Regions from separate parts of the Lactococcus sp. NH2-7C genome, predicted to be linked through region 1. Evidence: predicted binding sites of a transcription regulator. Region 1 holds the regulator's gene; the other holds the start of a gene.
The links. The regulator CtsR, encoded in region 1, represses protease genes until heat stress. The targets are predictions, from matches to a motif close to TTGGTCAAAAAAGGTCAAANA.
Positions count from the first base shown of each region.

Region 2: a site for CtsR is predicted at 6,401-6,421, ahead of clpB (ATP-dependent chaperone ClpB). Genes of this name have one in related genera too.

Region 1 is NZ_CP124538.1:2,100,302-2,109,087, reverse strand. It holds gene eno (surface-displayed alpha-enolase) at 1-463, opposite strand, end outside; gene hpf (ribosome hibernation-promoting factor, HPF/YfiA family) at 650-1,207, opposite strand; gene QJV49_RS10690 (ATP-dependent Clp protease ATP-binding subunit) at 1,342-3,792, opposite strand; gene QJV49_RS10685 (CtsR family transcriptional regulator) at 3,782-4,237, opposite strand; gene greA (transcription elongation factor GreA) at 4,414-4,887, opposite strand; gene mltG (endolytic transglycosylase MltG) at 4,946-6,598, opposite strand; gene rpoE (DNA-directed RNA polymerase subunit delta) at 6,735-7,298, opposite strand; gene QJV49_RS10665 (adenine phosphoribosyltransferase) at 7,512-8,024, opposite strand; gene recJ (single-stranded-DNA-specific exonuclease RecJ) at 8,148-8,786, opposite strand, start outside.
Region 2 is NZ_CP124538.1:532,335-541,120, forward strand. It holds gene hpt (hypoxanthine phosphoribosyltransferase) at 1-53, opposite strand, end outside; gene QJV49_RS02535 (NAD-dependent epimerase/dehydratase family protein) at 190-1,227, opposite strand; gene QJV49_RS02540 (TetR/AcrR family transcriptional regulator) at 1,359-1,889, shown strand; gene purN (phosphoribosylglycinamide formyltransferase) at 1,942-2,490, opposite strand; gene purM (phosphoribosylformylglycinamidine cyclo-ligase) at 2,519-3,541, opposite strand; gene clpB (ATP-dependent chaperone ClpB) at 3,723-6,326, opposite strand; gene QJV49_RS02560 (hypothetical protein) at 6,560-7,900, shown strand; gene QJV49_RS02565 (NAD-dependent epimerase/dehydratase family protein) at 7,933-8,556, opposite strand; gene QJV49_RS02570 (Cof-type HAD-IIB family hydrolase) at 8,668-8,786, opposite strand, start outside.

The DNA.
Region 1 (8,786 bases):
GAGAACCACCATTGATGATGTTCATCATTGGAGTTGGCAATACTTTAGCATTGAATCCGCCAAGGTAGTTGTAAAGTGGAACACCAAGTTCATCAGCAGCAGCACGAGCAGCAGCGATAGAAACACCAAGGATAGCGTTGGCTCCCAATTTACCTTTGTTTTCAGTACCGTCAAGAGCGATCATTGCACGGTCAATAGCTTGTTGATCTGTAACTTCATAACCGATGATAGCTTCAGCGATGATGTTGTTTACGTTGTCAACAGCTTTTTGAGTACCAAGTCCGTTGTAGCGAGATTTGTCGCCATCACGAAGTTCAACCGCTTCATGTTCACCAGTAGAAGCACCTGAAGGTACCATACCACGACCGAATGCACCGTCTTCAGTGTAAACTTCAACTTCAAGTGTTGGGTTACCGCGTGAGTCAAGGACTTCGCGAGCATAAATATCAGTAATAATTGACATTTTAGTCTCCTTATTATTTTTAAGTGCGTCTGCACTCTTAATACATCTTTGATTTTACTATTTTTTGAAAGATTTTTCAAGTGAAAATCTTCGCAAACCTAAACTTTAAAAGGTTTTACGCTTACATTTTGGATTTTTCTTATTTGAATATTAATAAAAAAGGATAGAAAATCTATCCTTATTTTTTTATTCTGTTTCAATTAAACCATATCGACCATCTGTACGGCGATAAACAACATGTGTTCCATTACTATCAGCATCTGTAAAGACGTAAAAATCATGTCCCAACATATCCATCTGAAGCACTGCTTCTTCAGCATCCATTGGTTTCAATGCGACATGTTTAGTACGCACGATATCTACATGGTCTTCGGCAACTTCATCGGCTTTTTCTAATGGTGCAAACTCGTCACCAAAAGCTTGTCCTGTTGGAACAGCATTACGTGGTTTGCGGTTCATACGTGTCTTATATTTACGAATTTGACGTTCGAGTTTTTCTTCCACAAAATCAATTGAAGAATACATATCTTGTGAAGTGTCTTCTGCACGTAAAGTAACGTTTTTGGCTGGAAGAGTTACTTCAACTTTAGCTCGTTTTTCAGTGTAAACTTTAAGATTAACATAGGCTGTTACTTCATGACCATCGTTGAAATATTTATCAAGTTTTCCGATTTTATCTTCAACATAAGCGCGGATTGCATCAGTCACTTCGACGTTTTCGCCACGGATATTAAATTTGATCATAAGAGTACCTCTTCAACAGTTCTTTTTGTTTCAATGAAGCCCTTAAACGTTTGGAATTTTCAGGACTTCTGAATCTTTTCGAACTGTCCTTTCCTTTATTTCTAATTTAATTATAACATGAAACAGCTTTCACCTCAAACAATTTGAGCGATTTTAATTTTTTTATTAGATGCACCAATTGAAACATGATTACCTGCTTTGATTTCACCAGAAAGGAGTTGTTCACTTAAAAGGTCTTCAACTTCTTTTTGAAGTGCTTTACGTAGCGGACGTGCACCATATTCTGGGTCAAAGCCTACTTCAGCAATTAATTTCACCGCTGACGGTGTGAGTTTAACATGAATATCTTGTTCTGCCAAACGTTTAATCAAAGATTTGCTCATTATTTTAACAATTTGTTCAATCTCTTGACTTTCCAATGAATGGAAAACAATATTTTCATCAATTCGATTAAGAAACTCAGGACGATAATGACGTTTAAGCTCTTCTAAAATTCTTGATTTCATGGCTGAATAATCAGCTGTAATATTTTTAGCGCCAAAGCCAACTGTCTTATCATCACGGAGCGCTGTCGCTCCCAAGTTTGAAGTCATAATAATAATTGTATTTCTGAAATCAACTTTGCGGCCTTTAGTATCAGTCACAAATCCATCATCTAGAATTTGCAACATGATGTTGAAAACATCCGGATGAGCTTTTTCGACTTCATCTAAAAGAACAACAGAATAAGGTTTATTACGAACACGTTCTGTCAATTGACCACCCTCATCATAACCTACATACCCTGGAGGAGCTCCAATCAAGCGTGAAGTTGAATGTTTTTCCATGAATTCACTCATATCAACACGAATCAGATTATCTTCACTACCAAATACGCTGTCAGCCAGTGCTTTAGCAAGTTCGGTTTTACCGACCCCTGTTGGTCCGAGGAACATGAAAGACCCCATTGGACGACGGCTGTCAGCAACACCAGAACGCGCTCGACGAATGGCTCTTGAAACGGCAGAAATAGCTTCTTCTTGTCCAACAACCCGTTTGTGTAATTCTTTTTCAAGATTGATTAAACGATCACTTTCAGACTTAGTCATTTGTGTGATTGGAACACCTGTCAGTGTTGAGGCAACAGCAACAACAGCTTGGTCAGTAACTTCTTGACGTTTATCTTCTTTTACTGAGAATTTATAAATCTTGTCAGCAATTTTTTCAACTGCTTTTTCTTTTGTACGAGATGCTTTGATGTCAAGTTTAATGACCGCTTCTGATAATTCTTCTTGAGCTTCAAATAATTCTTTTTCTAAATCAAGACGTTTTGCTTGTTGATTTTTGACAGAAATTTTCACCGCTGCTGCAGCTTCATCAAGTAAATCAATGGCTTTGTCAGGCAATTTTCGACTAGTCATATAACGAACACTGAGCATTACAGCACTTTTAATGGCTTGGTCAGTAAATTTCACTTGATGATAATCTTCAAATTTTTCACGCAAGCCTTGTAAAATGGCAATCGCTTCATCTGGACTTGGCTCATCAACATTTATTCTCGCCAAACGGCGTTCTAAAGCTTCATCTTTTTCAATATATTTTTGATATTCATGATAGGTTGTTGCTCCGACCATTTGAAAATCACCACGAGCAAGCGCAGGTTTCAAAATATTCGCGGCATCATTGACAGAATCCATACCGCCACCAGCACCGATGATTGTGTGTAATTCATCAATGAAAATAATGACATCTGGATCACTGCTGACTTCCTCAACGATAGCTGTCAAACGGTCTTCAAATTCGCCTCTAAATTTTGTCCCAGCAACAACAGTCGCCATATTCAAAGCCATAATCCGACTATTCATCAGACCAATTGGAACTTGACCATTGACAATTCTTTGGGCCAAGCCTTCAATAATTGCTGATTTCCCAACACCGGGCTCTCCAACTAAGACAGGATTATTTTTTGTTCTGCGGCTGAGAATATGAATCAAACGGTCAATTTCTGCTTCTCGTCCAATCATTGGGTCAAGTTTACCCAAACGAGCTTCTTCGGTTAAATCTGAGGATACAGAGTCTAATGTTGGCGTCGTTGAATTTTCTGCAACTCCCTTTGCCATCTTGCGTTTTGACATTGGGGTCACAGCTTTTTTACTTTCTGGAACTTTTAGTCCAGTTCTTTTCTCAAGCTCTTTTCGCAAAGATACAAGATTGATTTTTTGCAATTTTAGAAGTTGAAGACCAAATCCATCTTCTACTTGAAGTAGGGCATAAAGCAAGTGTTCTGTTCCAACGGCTTCTGAGTTGTTATGAATTGCTAAAAAGCTTGCCGCAGTCATCACTTCTTCTGCACGTGGTGAAAAACGTAAAGTTGAGCGTTTAACCTTAACATGACTTGATAAATCCTCTAAATCAATCAGTAAGTCAGAAGAATCAACATTCATTCCAGCAAGAAGGCTGTAAGCAATTGAGCCTGAAGTCGTAGCCATTGCTGCCAATAAATGAGCACTTTCAATAGTGCCATATTGATATTGGTGAGCATACTCTTCCGCTTTTTCTAAAATTCGGTCAAGCGTTGGTGTATATTTTATATTTTCAAATTTCATCGTCACGGTCCAATCTGTTTATTATACTTTTCATCATTATACCACGAGTAAAGGGACTAATGGCTCCGTCAGTAATGACTAACAAAAGTAGATTTCCCTCACGCTCTGTCAGTACTTTCTCATCAAAGAGAAGTTGAACGATATCATGGGCAGCTTTACTTGAGAGATTAGCTGGAATCTTCTGGTAAAGAGCCGTTAAGAATTCATGACGAGCAGAATATTGATACTTCACAATTTTGATGTATCCACCACCACCACGTTTTGATTCCACATCAAAGCCTTTTGAGGCTGTAAATCGTGTTTTTATAACATAATTAATCTGACTCGGCACGACATCAAATTGATTGGCTAAGTCCGCTCGTTTAATTTCAATGACTTGTGCTTCTTCTAAAAGCTTTCTTAAATAAGCTTCAATGATATCTGATGTATTTTTTTGACCTGCCATCGCTCCATCCTTTCTTTCATCCATTTTCTAAATAATCTTTGACTATTACTGACTATTATACCTGAAAAATATTATTTTTACCAAAAATAGCAATTTTAACTTACTGACAGAATTAAAGGTAGAAAAATAAAAAAACCGTTACTGACGGCTTTTTTATTTATTACATTCTAAAATAATCAGTCAACTTTTACAATTTTAACTGTCATTTCGCCAACTGGAAGTGGAACATTTACGATGTCTCCAACTTTTTTACCAATCAAAACTCGAGCAATTGGTGATTCATTAGAAATTTTTCCTGAAAATGGATCCGCTTCAGCAGTACCGACAATTTGATAAGATTCTTCGTCAGTTTCTCCAACTTCAACAAAAGTTACGTTTTTACCAAGTGCTACTTCGTCTTTAGCAATTTTTGCGTTATCAACAATTTCAGCATAACGAATCATTGTTTCAACAGTTGAAATACGTCCTTCAATAAAGGCTTGTTCATCTTTAGCTGCTTCGTACTCTGAGTTTTCTGAAAGGTCACCATAGCTACGAGCAACTTTGATACGATCAATGACTTCTGGACGTTTCACAAGTTTTAAATTTTCAAGTTCTAATTTTAATTTATCAAGCCCTTCTTGGGTCATTGGGAATGTTTTTTCCATTATATTTCTTTCCTTTTTATAAACTTTTTTCTCTTTTAATTAAATCTAAATTAATGATAACTTAGCTACTTATTTTATCATTCACATATTTTTGAACATTCGCATTTTGTTCAGCTAATGTTTTCGCAAAATAAACTTTTCCTGTAGTCACATCGGCAACAAAGTACAAGTAGTCATTTTGAGCAGGCTCAAGTACTGCTTTAATAGATGACAGACTTGGGCTATCGACAGGACCAGGACCAAATCCAGTATTTGTGTACAAATTATATGGTGAATCTAAATTGGTGTCAATATTAGCATCCTCTGAAAGGCTTGTTTTTTCACCAAGTTTACCTTCGGCATAAAGAATTGACAAATTAGAACCCAAAGTCATTCCAGCATTCATACGATTATAGAAGGTTCCAGCAACATTGCGTCGATCATCATCGTTGTTGGCTTCTTTTTCAACCAAAGCTGCTAAACTCAAAACTTCATTGACAGTCAAATTCTTTTGAGCAATTGTATCATAGTAAGGAGTGAGCTGAGTATTGGCTGCTTGAATCATATTTTCAATGACTGATTCAACTGTCGATGATTTTGTGTAATCATAAGTCGCCGGGAACAAGTAACCTTCTAATTGGTATTTGATTCCTGAATCTTTTGTTGGCAAGCTTGCGAACAGTTTAGGATAAGCCTTAACCATTTTAGCGATAAAGGTTGGATCCTGAACAGTTTTCATAAAGTCTGCTTCAGAAAATGGCGTTTTTGCATTCTTTTCATTGCTTCCACTATTAACTGTAACAGCTTTTGCAATTTGTGTTAGCGTATAGCCTTCAGGGACTAAAATTTTACCTAAGGTTGGAGCAACAGGTTTTTCTGTTCCGCCTTCTTCAAGTTTACTAGCAATCGTAGATAAGCTCATGTTTGGTGCAAGATTATAATAGCCGCTTTTAAACTCTGAATAATTTTTAAATTTTGTATAATACTGAAAAACCATTCCATTTTTAATAATGGATTGTCTTTGCAAAATTTCACCAATTTGCTTACTACTTGAACCAGCAGGAATATTGATTGACTTAGCTGTTGCATTCTTAGAGTCCAAAGGTTGAATGCCTGATTTTACAAAGTTATAGCCATACCAACCTGTTCCTCCAACAACTAAAACTAAAAGAACAACAATCACAGCAATGATTTTACCTGCTGTTACTTTTTTCTTTTTCTTATTTTTGTTCTTATTTTTATTTTTCTTGCTAGAAGAAGCTTTTTTAGAAGAACTGTTGGTTCTTCTTGAAGGTTGATGTTTAACCATTTTTTCTGATTTTTTTTCTTCTGAAAATTGATTTTGTTCAAGGTTTTCGTCTTGAACATTTGATTCACTTCTTGAAAATTGAGGAGAAATATCTTGGTTTTGCGCTTCCTCTGAAACCACTCCATCTAATTTTTGACGCAACGAATCACTTTCATGAGAAAGGTCTTCATTTTCTACAAAAGGTTCTTCTTCGTTATCATCCGCTGCAGGAAAATCAAAGACAGGGAGTTTGAAAGGCTCAAGATCAACTTTCCTTGGTTCGATTTTTCGCTCAGACTCTTCTGAGTCACTCTTGCTGGGACGTTCGAAATCTTCAGGGTCTGGGAACTTAGTTTCTGCTTGTTTCGCTGCATTTTCTTCAAGTTGGCGAAGTATTTTTTCTTTAAAACTTCCTCGAGAAAATTCAGTTGTTTCTTTGTCCACCAAATTTTTTCTCCTTATGATTAGCTTTCGCTCAATAATAAAATTTTACTTTTCCTAATTGTAACCGTTCTTTTAATTTTTTACAAATAAAAAGAGAATATTCATAAAAGTGAGGCTGATGCCTCACTTTTTATGTGTTTTAGTCTTCATCAGTATCGTCTGAATCATCTTCATCGTCTTCTACATCGATGTCAACATCTTCATCTACATTTTCAAGTTCAACTTCTGCAAGTTCTGCGTCATAAGCAGCAACGTCGTCTTTATCTTCGTCTTCTGCTTGAGTATCGTATGACATATCTTCTTCGGCTGTTTCTTTTGCGCCTTCTTCATCCTCTGGATCGATTTCGTCTTCGATACCAAAAGCGTTGACTTTTTTGCGTTTCTTAGCTGGTTTTTCTTCTTCTTCGTCTTCAATTTCATCGAGAGCGATAACTTCTTCGTCAATCTCATCAATGGCATACCATGAGCGAAGTGCCCAGATATTATTTCCTAATGGAATGAAACTTCCGTCTGTATTGATTTCTGTATAAAAACGAGAAATACTAGCTTTAATTTCATCATCTGATTTTTCCAAATAATCTTGAATCGCTCTGATGATTTCAGAGAATTGCATTTCTTTGCCATTTTGCTCCAATAAAGCATGAGCAACTTCAATCATTGAAAGTTCTGAGATTTTTTGTCCTTCTAAGGCTGTAATTTTCAAGTTTTTACTCTCTCTTTTCCTAATAATATGTGGCTTCATTTATATAAATGAACCCTATGTGGATTTTCTTTTTATAGTGTATATCAAAATTAGCTTGCTGTCAATATTTTACGCCAAAAAAGCTCCATCTGCTTACGCTTTACTTGAATCTAATACTTTATTTTATAATAAAGATTAATGACAGAAATTTTTGGGCGAGTGACAGCAAAAAAATTAATAGTGCATTAAGACTTTATAGTCATAATCTCCAATTTTTTCACGGCCTTTAAGTTCATCAAGCTCGATAAGAAAGGCACAACCAACAACAATACCACCCATTTTTTCAACAAGTTCAATTGTTGCAGCAATTGTTCCACCAGTTGCAAGCAAATCATCAACAATCAAGACGCGTTGCCCTGGTTTGATGCTGTCTGAATGCATTGTGAGTGTGTCTGTTCCGTATTCTTTTTCGTAAGTTGCTTCAATGACTTCACGAGGTAATTTACCAGGCTTACGAACTGGAGCAAATCCTACACCAAGGGCAAAAGCAACTGGACATCCAATGATGAAACCACGCGCTTCTGGACCTACAACCATATCTATTTCTTTATCTCTTGCATACTGAACAATTTCGGTAGCAGCATAGTTATAGGCATTTCCGTCTGCCATCAAAGGGCTGATGTCGCGAAAAACTACGCCTTCTTTAGGATAGTTTTCAATTGTTGCAATATAGTCTTTTAATTCCATGTTTTTGTTACTGACAGAATTGTCAGTGCTCCTTTTTTCTAACATAAGTTCGTTATTTTTACTGACAGCTTTACCTTTACCGGTTCAAACATTTTCGTCAGTAACTTTTTTATAAAAACGAAATTATTTTTCTAATAAATTTTGATAAATTTCTTTGACGGGTGCTAAAGCAAAAAGTTCTTGCATTTTTACAATTTTTTCTAGTTCTTGATAAATTGTACTTTCAGAAATTTCGCGTTTATTGGCCGTTTTATTAACCGTCATTAAGCCATTGTCGATACTGACAAATTTAAGTTCTTCAAAGATTTTTATCATCTTGACAAGCAAGAGATGAGGGATTTTCAAATAATCTGCAAGTGATTTTAATTTATAGCGAATATCAAATTCTGGGAATTGATAAATTGCTTTATAGAGTCTTGCAAATTCTTCTCGTGTTCCACTTCCTGTTAAATAATAGCTATCAGTGATTTTATTTTTAAAATAAATCATTTTAAAATCATCCGACGCTGCTTTACTGACAGCTTCTTTTAATACTGACAAACCTGTTAAATCTACAGGTGCCTCTTCGATGACAAGCACATCTTCCATTATACCATGTTTTAGTTGATTTTGAGAAAAAATATTAGCCTCTTTTGGCATAGGAATTTGCTTGCTTCTTATATCAAGGAGCTCCACACCAACTGAATCAGCATCTTCAATCATTAATTGAAGACTCGTATTTCCGTTCCAACTATTACTTGAAAGTGTCGCAACTAATTTTGT
Region 2 (8,786 bases), 1.0 Mb from region 1:
CGTTCGGCAATTTGTTCTCTGGTAAATAAAACTTCTTTTAAATGTGGATGCATTTTTCTCTCCAATTTTTTTCACAATATGTTTCTATTTTAGACTTTTTTAGAGAGAAGAAAAAGACCAGAAGTCTGACTTTGGTCTTTTTTAGCTTACAACGTTCGGAAATAGAAAATTTTCAAAACCATAATTTTCTTAATCAACTTTAATAACTCCCAAATCCAACATCGTTTGTGCCGTTTGAATAATCGCTGCTTCACCTGAACGTGGTTTCCAGCCTAAAAGTTTAACTGATTTTTCATTTGAACAAGCTGTGTTTTGCCCCAAAAATGTAGCTGGCATCGCCAAACTTTTATCAAATTGAGCTAAAATTTTAACTAAAAAGTCGGGAATTACCTGAGTAGATACTTTTTTAGCTTTTGAACCAAATTCCTTTTTCAAAAACTCTGCTTGCTTTTTGTAAGTAATATTTTGGCCTGAAGTTGCAATGAAACGCTGACCAATCGCTTCATCTTTTTCAAGAGCTAGCAAATGTAAATCAGCAACATCACGAACGTCAACATAATCAAATGCTAAATTTAAAAGTCTGGGCATTTTACCTTCAAACATATTTTTTATAGCCGCACTAGAATGTGAAAAATCATTTCCAAGAATTGGACCCATAACAGCTGTAGGTAGAACCGATGCTCCTTCAATATCATAAGCTTCTGCAAGTTTCCAAAACTCCATTTCCGCCATTGTTTTAGAACGTTGATATGCATTAATTGGAGCATCAAGATTTGTCCAATCTTTCTCTGTGAAGATTTCTGAATGATGCTTATGCCCCGCTAAAACAGCTCCCGATGCTGAGGTCAAAACCACTCTTTTAACTCCTGCTTGCTTGGCTGCTTTCATCACAAACTTCACTCCATCTATAGCCATTTTCACCATTAAATCATCAGCGTCAGGACGTTGCAAAGGTGTTGGTGAAGCCACATGAATCACAGAATCAACACCAGTCATGGCTTGACTCCATCCTTCTTCTTTTGTCAAATCAGTTTGGACAAAATCTAAATCTGTAAAATCTAAAATTCCGCCTTGTGCCATCATTTTTTTCACTTCTTCTTGTCGAGACATCGTCCGCAATGTCGCCCGTACTCGATAGCCTTTTTTCAATAAAACAATCATGATAAACATAGCAATATATCCAGAACCACCTGTTACAAGAATTGTTTTTTTATTTGTATTTGTCATTTAATTTTCTTCCTCTATTTTTCTTAATTCACATCCGTTACACTTGAAACTTATGTAAAATTATTGTACGATAGAAGTGTAAAAAATACAAGCCTTTGAAAAGCTTGTGTGACACAATCAGGAGAAGTGTAATGGCAGCGACAAACTATTCCCAAACTATCAAAAATGATACAAAAGATTTTATTACTACAGCTATTTTGCAACTATTAGGAATTCAAAAAACATCCAAAAAACCGAAAAATCTTGCTCAACTCACCGTTTCAAACGTTTGTAAAAGAGCCGGAGTTAGCAGAATGGCTTTTTACCGTAACTTTGAGTCCATTGACCAGGTCATTTATCAATACTATCAGCCACAAATTTCACAAAGTTTTGAAATCATTCGTCAGAATGTTTCTGCCAGTTCAAAAATTGAAAACCAATTAAAATTCTTTGAAGAATTCAAAAATGACCTCTTCCTTTCTGAAAGTCAAGGTTATGAACCAATTATTCGCCAGATTTATATTGAAGAAATTGAGAAATTTTATGAAAAGACAAATGACGAATATTTCATCACTTTTGTCGCAAATGGAGTTTATGCTCTTTGGCGCAAATGGTTAATGAACGGTCAAGATAGGCCAATTGAAGAAATACATGAACTCATTAGAAAAATTGTTACAATTTAAAAAGGCAGAGTAATCTGTCTTTTTTATTCATTTTCCTAAGAAAAAAACTTCATCATTGCTGATGAAGTATAATTTGGCGAACGACTTCTGGATAGAGCTTGTGCTCTGCTTCATGAACAGAACGCTCATAGACTTCTAAATCTTCGTGATAAGCTAGCGGGATTTGAGCAATCAACTCCCCAGTATCAACTCCCTCATCAACATAATGAATACTGATTCCCAATCCCTTTTTTGCCTTATGTGACTCTTCAATCGCATGAGGAGATCCGGCAAAATCTGGAAGATAAGAAGGGTGAACATTGATTATCTTTCCTTTATATTTTGCCAACATCGTCGCACTAATGATTTTCATGTAACCCGCCAAGAGAATTAAATCAATTTCTTGGTCTTCTAAAATTTCCACCAAAGCCTTTTCATAATCCACTTTTGAAGAAAATTCTTTTAATTCCAAACTCGCCTTTGCAACCCCTAATTGCTCAGCACGTTCAAGTACATAAGCATCATGGTGATCTGAAAAAACAAATTTCACTTGGTCTGGAAATTGTTCAGCTAGTGTTTGAAAGTTAGACCCATTTCCTGATGCAAATACTGCAATTTTCATTTTATCCCCTATTCTCAATGAAAAAAGATTATTTTTTGATAACTACTGCTGTATCTTGTCTTTTGACCATTTTACCAATTTCAAATGCATTCAACTCTTTTTTGAGAGCTTCAGCATTTTCAGAAGCAACAGCAATTACCATTCCAATTCCCATATTGAAAATTTCATACATTTCTTCATGTTTGATACTCCCATATTTTTCAAGAGCTTTGAAAATTGGTAAAATATTCCAAGAACCTTCGATAATTTCAGCTGACAAGCTATTTCCGAACATTCTTGGTAAATTCTCATGGAAACCACCGCCTGTAATATGAGCAATCCCTTTTATTTTATTTTGTTTAATCAAGGGCAAAAGCTCTTTGACATAGATTTTTGTCGGAGTTAAAAGAGTATCAATCAAAGATTGGTCAAGTTCAGGCAATGATTCATTCAAATCAAAGTCAGCAAAAACTTTCCGGACCAAAGAATACCCATTAGAATGAATCCCAGATGAGGCAAGACCAAGCAAAACATCGCCCGCTTCCACATCTTTTTCACCATCAATTAATTGTGATTTTTCAGCCACACCCACAGAAAAACCAGCTAAATCGTAATCTTCTTCATCATACATTCCGGGCATTTCGGCTGTTTCTCCACCAATCAGCGCTGCTCCTGCTTGCAAGCAACCTTCTGCCACTCCAGCCACAACTTGCTCCAATTTTTCAGGAATATTTTTCCCTGTGGCAATATAATCCAAAAAATACAATGGCTCAGCCCCAGCAGCAATAATATCATTGACGCACATAGCCACGCAATCAATCCCAATCGTATCATGTTTGTCTGCTTGAATGGCTAACATCAATTTAGTTCCCACACCATCTGTCCCTGAAATCAATACTGGCTCTTTGACATCAAGCACAGATAAATCAAAACTTCCACCAAAACCACCCAGTGCACCAAGCACACCCAAACGTTCGGTTTTAGCCACATGCTTCTTAATACGAGAAACCACCTCATATCCTGCTTCTACATCTACCCCAGATTTTGCATACGCATTCTTAGACACTGTCATTCTCCATTTTCTGATTTATTTTATTCTACTTCCATGTTAAATGATTTTCAAACATAAAAAAAGTTTCAGCGGGTAGTACTGAAACTTTTTGTTTAAATCGTTCGGAAATAACATTTTATTTCAACTTCAATAGCATATCAAATTAAAAAAACCGCCAGCATCAGCTAACGGTTTTTTCTATTTATTCAGCAATTGTTTGAATATCAAAGTCAATCTTGTTATCTATAAGTGTTACAATAACTTTTGATTTTGGTGGAATTTTTCCTCCGATAATCAGCTTAGCTAATGGATTTTCGATGACTTTTGTCAAATAACGTTTGAGTGGACGTGCACCATAAGCTGGTTCATAAGCATTTTCAGCAATCCAAACTTTTACTTCTTCACTCAACTCAAGTTGAACGTCCATTTCTTCAAGACGATGTGAGAGTTGACTGGTCATTTTAACGATAATATTCTTGATATCTTCAAGCGCTAATGGTTTGAAAAGAATGGTATCATCAATCCGGTTTAAAAATTCTGGTTTGAAATGTGCTCGAAGTTGAGACATCACATTTTCAGTTGTTTCTTCAGAAATTTCACCATTTTCTCCAACATTATCAAGCAAATATTGAGAACCGACATTTGAAGTCATAATCAACACTGTGTTCTTAAAGTCAACGAGAACACCTTTAGAATCAGTCAAACGACCGTCATCCAAAACTTGCAACAAAATATTGAAGACATCTGGATGTGCTTTTTCGATTTCATCAAGCAAGATGATTGTATAAGGATTACGACGAACGGCTTCAGTCAATTGGCCGCCTTCATCGTAACCGACATATCCTGGAGGTGCTCCGACTAAACGAGAGACTGAGTGTTTTTCCATATATTCACTCATGTCAATCCGAACCATATGTTCTTCTGAATCAAAGAGATTTTCAGCCAGAGCTTTCGCAAGCTCCGTCTTACCTACCCCAGTTGGACCGAGGAAGAGGAATGAGCCAAGTGGACGGTTAGGGTCTTGAATTCCTGCACGCGCACGGATAATGGCATCAGATACGGCTTCAACAGCTTCATCTTGTCCAACGACCCTTTGATGCAATGTTTCTGGTAAGTGAAGTAATTTTTCACGTTCACCTTCAACCAATTTGGTAATTGGAATACCTGTCATGCGTCCAACCACTTCGGCGATTTGTTCTTCAGTGACTGATTCTTGAACTAAAGATAAATCATCTGATTTTGCTTTTTCTTCAATAGCTTTGAGTTCTTTTTCAATTTCAGGAATTTTACCATAACGAAGAGCTGCTGCTTTTTCTAAGTTTCCTTCATTTTGAGCTTCTTCCAATTCGTGGCGAGCATGTTCTAATTCATTTCTTTTTTCAGAAATATTGCCCACTTCTTTTTTCTCAGCTTCCCATTGCGCTTTGAGTTGATTGTTTTCTTCTCGAAGTTCAGCAATTTCACCACGTATAATTTCAAGACGTTTCTTAGAAGCATCATCTCGTTCTTTTTTGAGGGCTGCTTCTTCAATTTCTAATTGCATCAAGCGACGATTGGCTTGGTCAAGTTCAGTTGGGAGTGAATTCATTTCTACACGAATTGTTGCACTGGCTTCATCAACCAAGTCAATAGCTTTATCTGGTAAAAACCGGTCAGTAATATAGCGATTTGAAAGAGTTGCTGCTGCGACTAAAGCATTATCATGAATCGTCACACCATGGTGAATTTCAAAACGTTCTTTTAGACCACGCAAGATTGAAATTGTATCTTCAACAGTAGGTTCAGTAACCAATACCTTTTGGAAACGACGTTCAAGTGCTTTGTCTGTTTCCATGTATTTACGGTATTCATCAAGGGTAGTTGCCCCAATCAAATGGAGTTCACCACGCGCAAGCATTGGTTTTAAAAGGTTTCCAGCATCCATAGATCCTTCAGTTTTACCTGCACCAACAATCGTATGAAGTTCATCAATAAAGAGGATAATTTGTCCATCTGATTTTTTCACTTCATTAAGGACTGCTTTCAAACGTTCTTCAAATTCACCACGATATTTCGCTCCTGCAATCAGAGCACCCATATCAAGTGAAAAGATTGTTTTATCTTTCAGATTTTCAGGAACGTCTTTTCTGACAATTCTTTGTGCCAATCCTTCGACAATAGCTGTTTTACCAACCCCAGGTTCACCAATAAGAACGGGGTTATTTTTTGTTTTACGAGAAAGCACTCGAATGACATCACGAATTTCTTCATCACGTCCGATAACGGGATCTTGTTTACCTGATTTAACTTGAGCAACGAGATCTACCCCATATTTTTCAAGTGCTTTGTATGTTTCTTCTGCATTTTGACTGGTCACTTTATCACCTCCGCGTAATTCTTCAATCGCAGCTTGCGCTTTTGCTTTTGTCAGTCCATGATTAACCAAATATTTAGTCAATGGATTTTGTTTTAGTTCAAAAAGGGCAAGAAGCACAATCTCGGTTGAGAGGTATTCATCGCCCATTTTTTGCGCAATTTTGTCTGCTTCAGTAAATATTTGGAACAAATCTGGACTTAGATTTTGGCCATAAGTAATATTTGATCCTTCCACTGAATTAATTTTGTCAATTTCTTTTTCAATTAAATTTGTAAAGTCATCTAGGTCAATCCCTAAATCTTTATAAAAGTTCGCCCCAAAACTATTGGGTTGAACAAAAATTCGCCATAAATGTGGAACTTCGATCACTTGGTGATGACGAACTTGCGCAATTTGTTGCGCTGAACCAAGTGCTTCTTGCATCGTTGTTGTCATTTTTTCGATGTCCATAAAAACACCTCATTTCAATTTCATAGTTAGTAGTGTTTATTATCTTTTTCTCACTACATTCTAATTATAATACTTTGGTCAGCAATGGTCAAACTTTTTGATTCGTTATTTATAAAAAATTATTTGCGCTTTTTAGATGAATTATCTGCGTACTAATCCTAGTGAAGCTGTCTTTTTAATACACTTTGCCTTATAATGGATTTAGTGTCAAAAATAGAAAAGATAGGAGAAAAATGACTCAACAACTAAATTCTTTGGGAAAGTCTGCCCTCTTAATATTAAGTAATACAATTATTGTCCTTCCATTCATGATTTTTATTCAAATTGCAAAAGGAACCTCGCTTCTTGCCCTACTTCCTTTTTTGCTCTTTTATACTTTCAGAATGACTGGTGTATTCTTTATTAGGGGAATAAAAACAAGAATCAACAGCTATAGTCTTTTAAAAATTTCATTGTATGCCGGTTTACTTGGTTGCTTGCTTGGATTTATTGGTTCTTTCTACTTTCCTTTCTACACTTTATCCGGTATTCTTTTAGGAGTGAGTGCAGCTTGGTTGCCGATGTCAAACACTTCGGTAAATTATTATCTAAAAAATACTAACCAGCTCATCAAAGGAAAAACCTTAGTTAGCTTACTTTTGTTTTTAGTCCTTGGCTTTTCTTTTGTCTTATCCCCCTCTCTAAAATATCCCCTGTTTTTTGTCTTCTATGGAATAGTTTATCTTCTCTCTTTCCAATTAGTTGGAAATTTGGATAATTACAAAGTTGATCCAAATGATTTAGAAAAAGCTTCATATAAATATCTTATTTTATTTGCTTTATTTTTTGTTTGCCTCTTTCTATTACGCTCAAGTCGATTACTTGCCAATAGTTTAGAATTTGATTATTTTATTTTCGGATTTTTCTTTTTGGTCACCCTCTATATTGTCGCTATGAATTTTTTCAAAAATAAAATTCAAAGAAATATTCCTCGTAAATTATCATATTTGACAGTTATTAATGGGGCAGTGGGAAATTATTTATTTCTTTTTTGTTCTTTGTATGTCGCTGGTTTTTATGGTCATCAGCATTTATTTTTACAGTTTTATCTCCCTTATGTTTTAGGAATTGTCTTTGCTTCTAAGGTCAAAAATTTACTTGGAAAGAATGTCAAAACCTATTCTTTAATCGGAATTTTTCTGGGGTTACTTTTGATTGTTTTTAGTCCTCTATTTGCTCTAGGTTTATTTCTTACTAGCTTGTTTAAAGGAAGTTTAAATTCAAGATTAACTCAAGACTATGAGAGCACTGTTAATATCGTTGAAGATAAACGTATCTGGGTAAAATATACCATTCAAAATATCGGAAGTATTCTTCACCAATTTTTGTTAATGCTTTTAGGTTCACTTATCATCATGAAAAATGGCTTATCTATCAAGACTTTGTTCGTTATTACTTCAATTCCTATTCCAACAGCTCGAAGTATTGAACTGATGAAATCATGGAATCTTATTGCGACGTCATTGATTATCTTAATTATCATCGCCTATCTTATTTATCCAAAAATAGTTCCACTTCTTAAAAAATCAAAGTAAATTAGAAAAACTCATGTCTAAACATGAGTTTTTTATTTAATACGAGTGGTCAGTGAACTTTCTTTTCCTTCGATAATTTTATGAATCTCTTTAGCAAATTGACTTCGTTTAATTGGACGATAACTTTTTAAGAAAGAAAAAAACGGAATTTTTATGAGTGGTTCCAATAGGCGTGCTGGAAAATAACTGCTTTTTCGTGAAGCATCATAGACAATTCCTGGAAAAACAGAAACAAATCTTGATTTCAAACGTTTTTGACCATAAGTTTCCACTTCTTTTTTAGCATTCATATAGTCATTCATAAAAAAAGGACCATCGTTTGCTGAAATAAAAAGGCATTGATTTTCTGAGTTAACTAATGTATCAATAATTATTTTTGCTGGTTGAATACTATTTTTTTCATAAGTTGTTCCCTTTGATTTGCTAGGAAATAGAATTCCTACCGCATCAATCACCCAATCTGATTTTTGTAAAAGTTCTTGCCAATCCCCAGCTTCATTTAGATTGGCAGCATGATAAATGACTGGCTCAACTAGATTATCTTTAGATTTACCATGTCTTGATAAACCATGTAATTCATAGTCTACAACTTGAGCAAGTTCCTTAAAGATGCCTTGACCAACAAGTCCAGTTCCTCCAACAATCGTAATAATCATTTGCTCACCTCACTTGCTTTTATTTCTTATCCTAACATATTAGTGATAAAAAAATAAATAATAAATTCGATTATTTTTTAAAATACAAATAAATTTATGATTTAAGCTTTTCTAATTAAACAAGAATTTTTTAACGGCTGAAGAAACTCCTGAATGATCATTTGACTGTGAAATATAATCTGCAATATTTTTTACTTCTTGAGGAGAGTTGCCCATCGCTACACCTAATC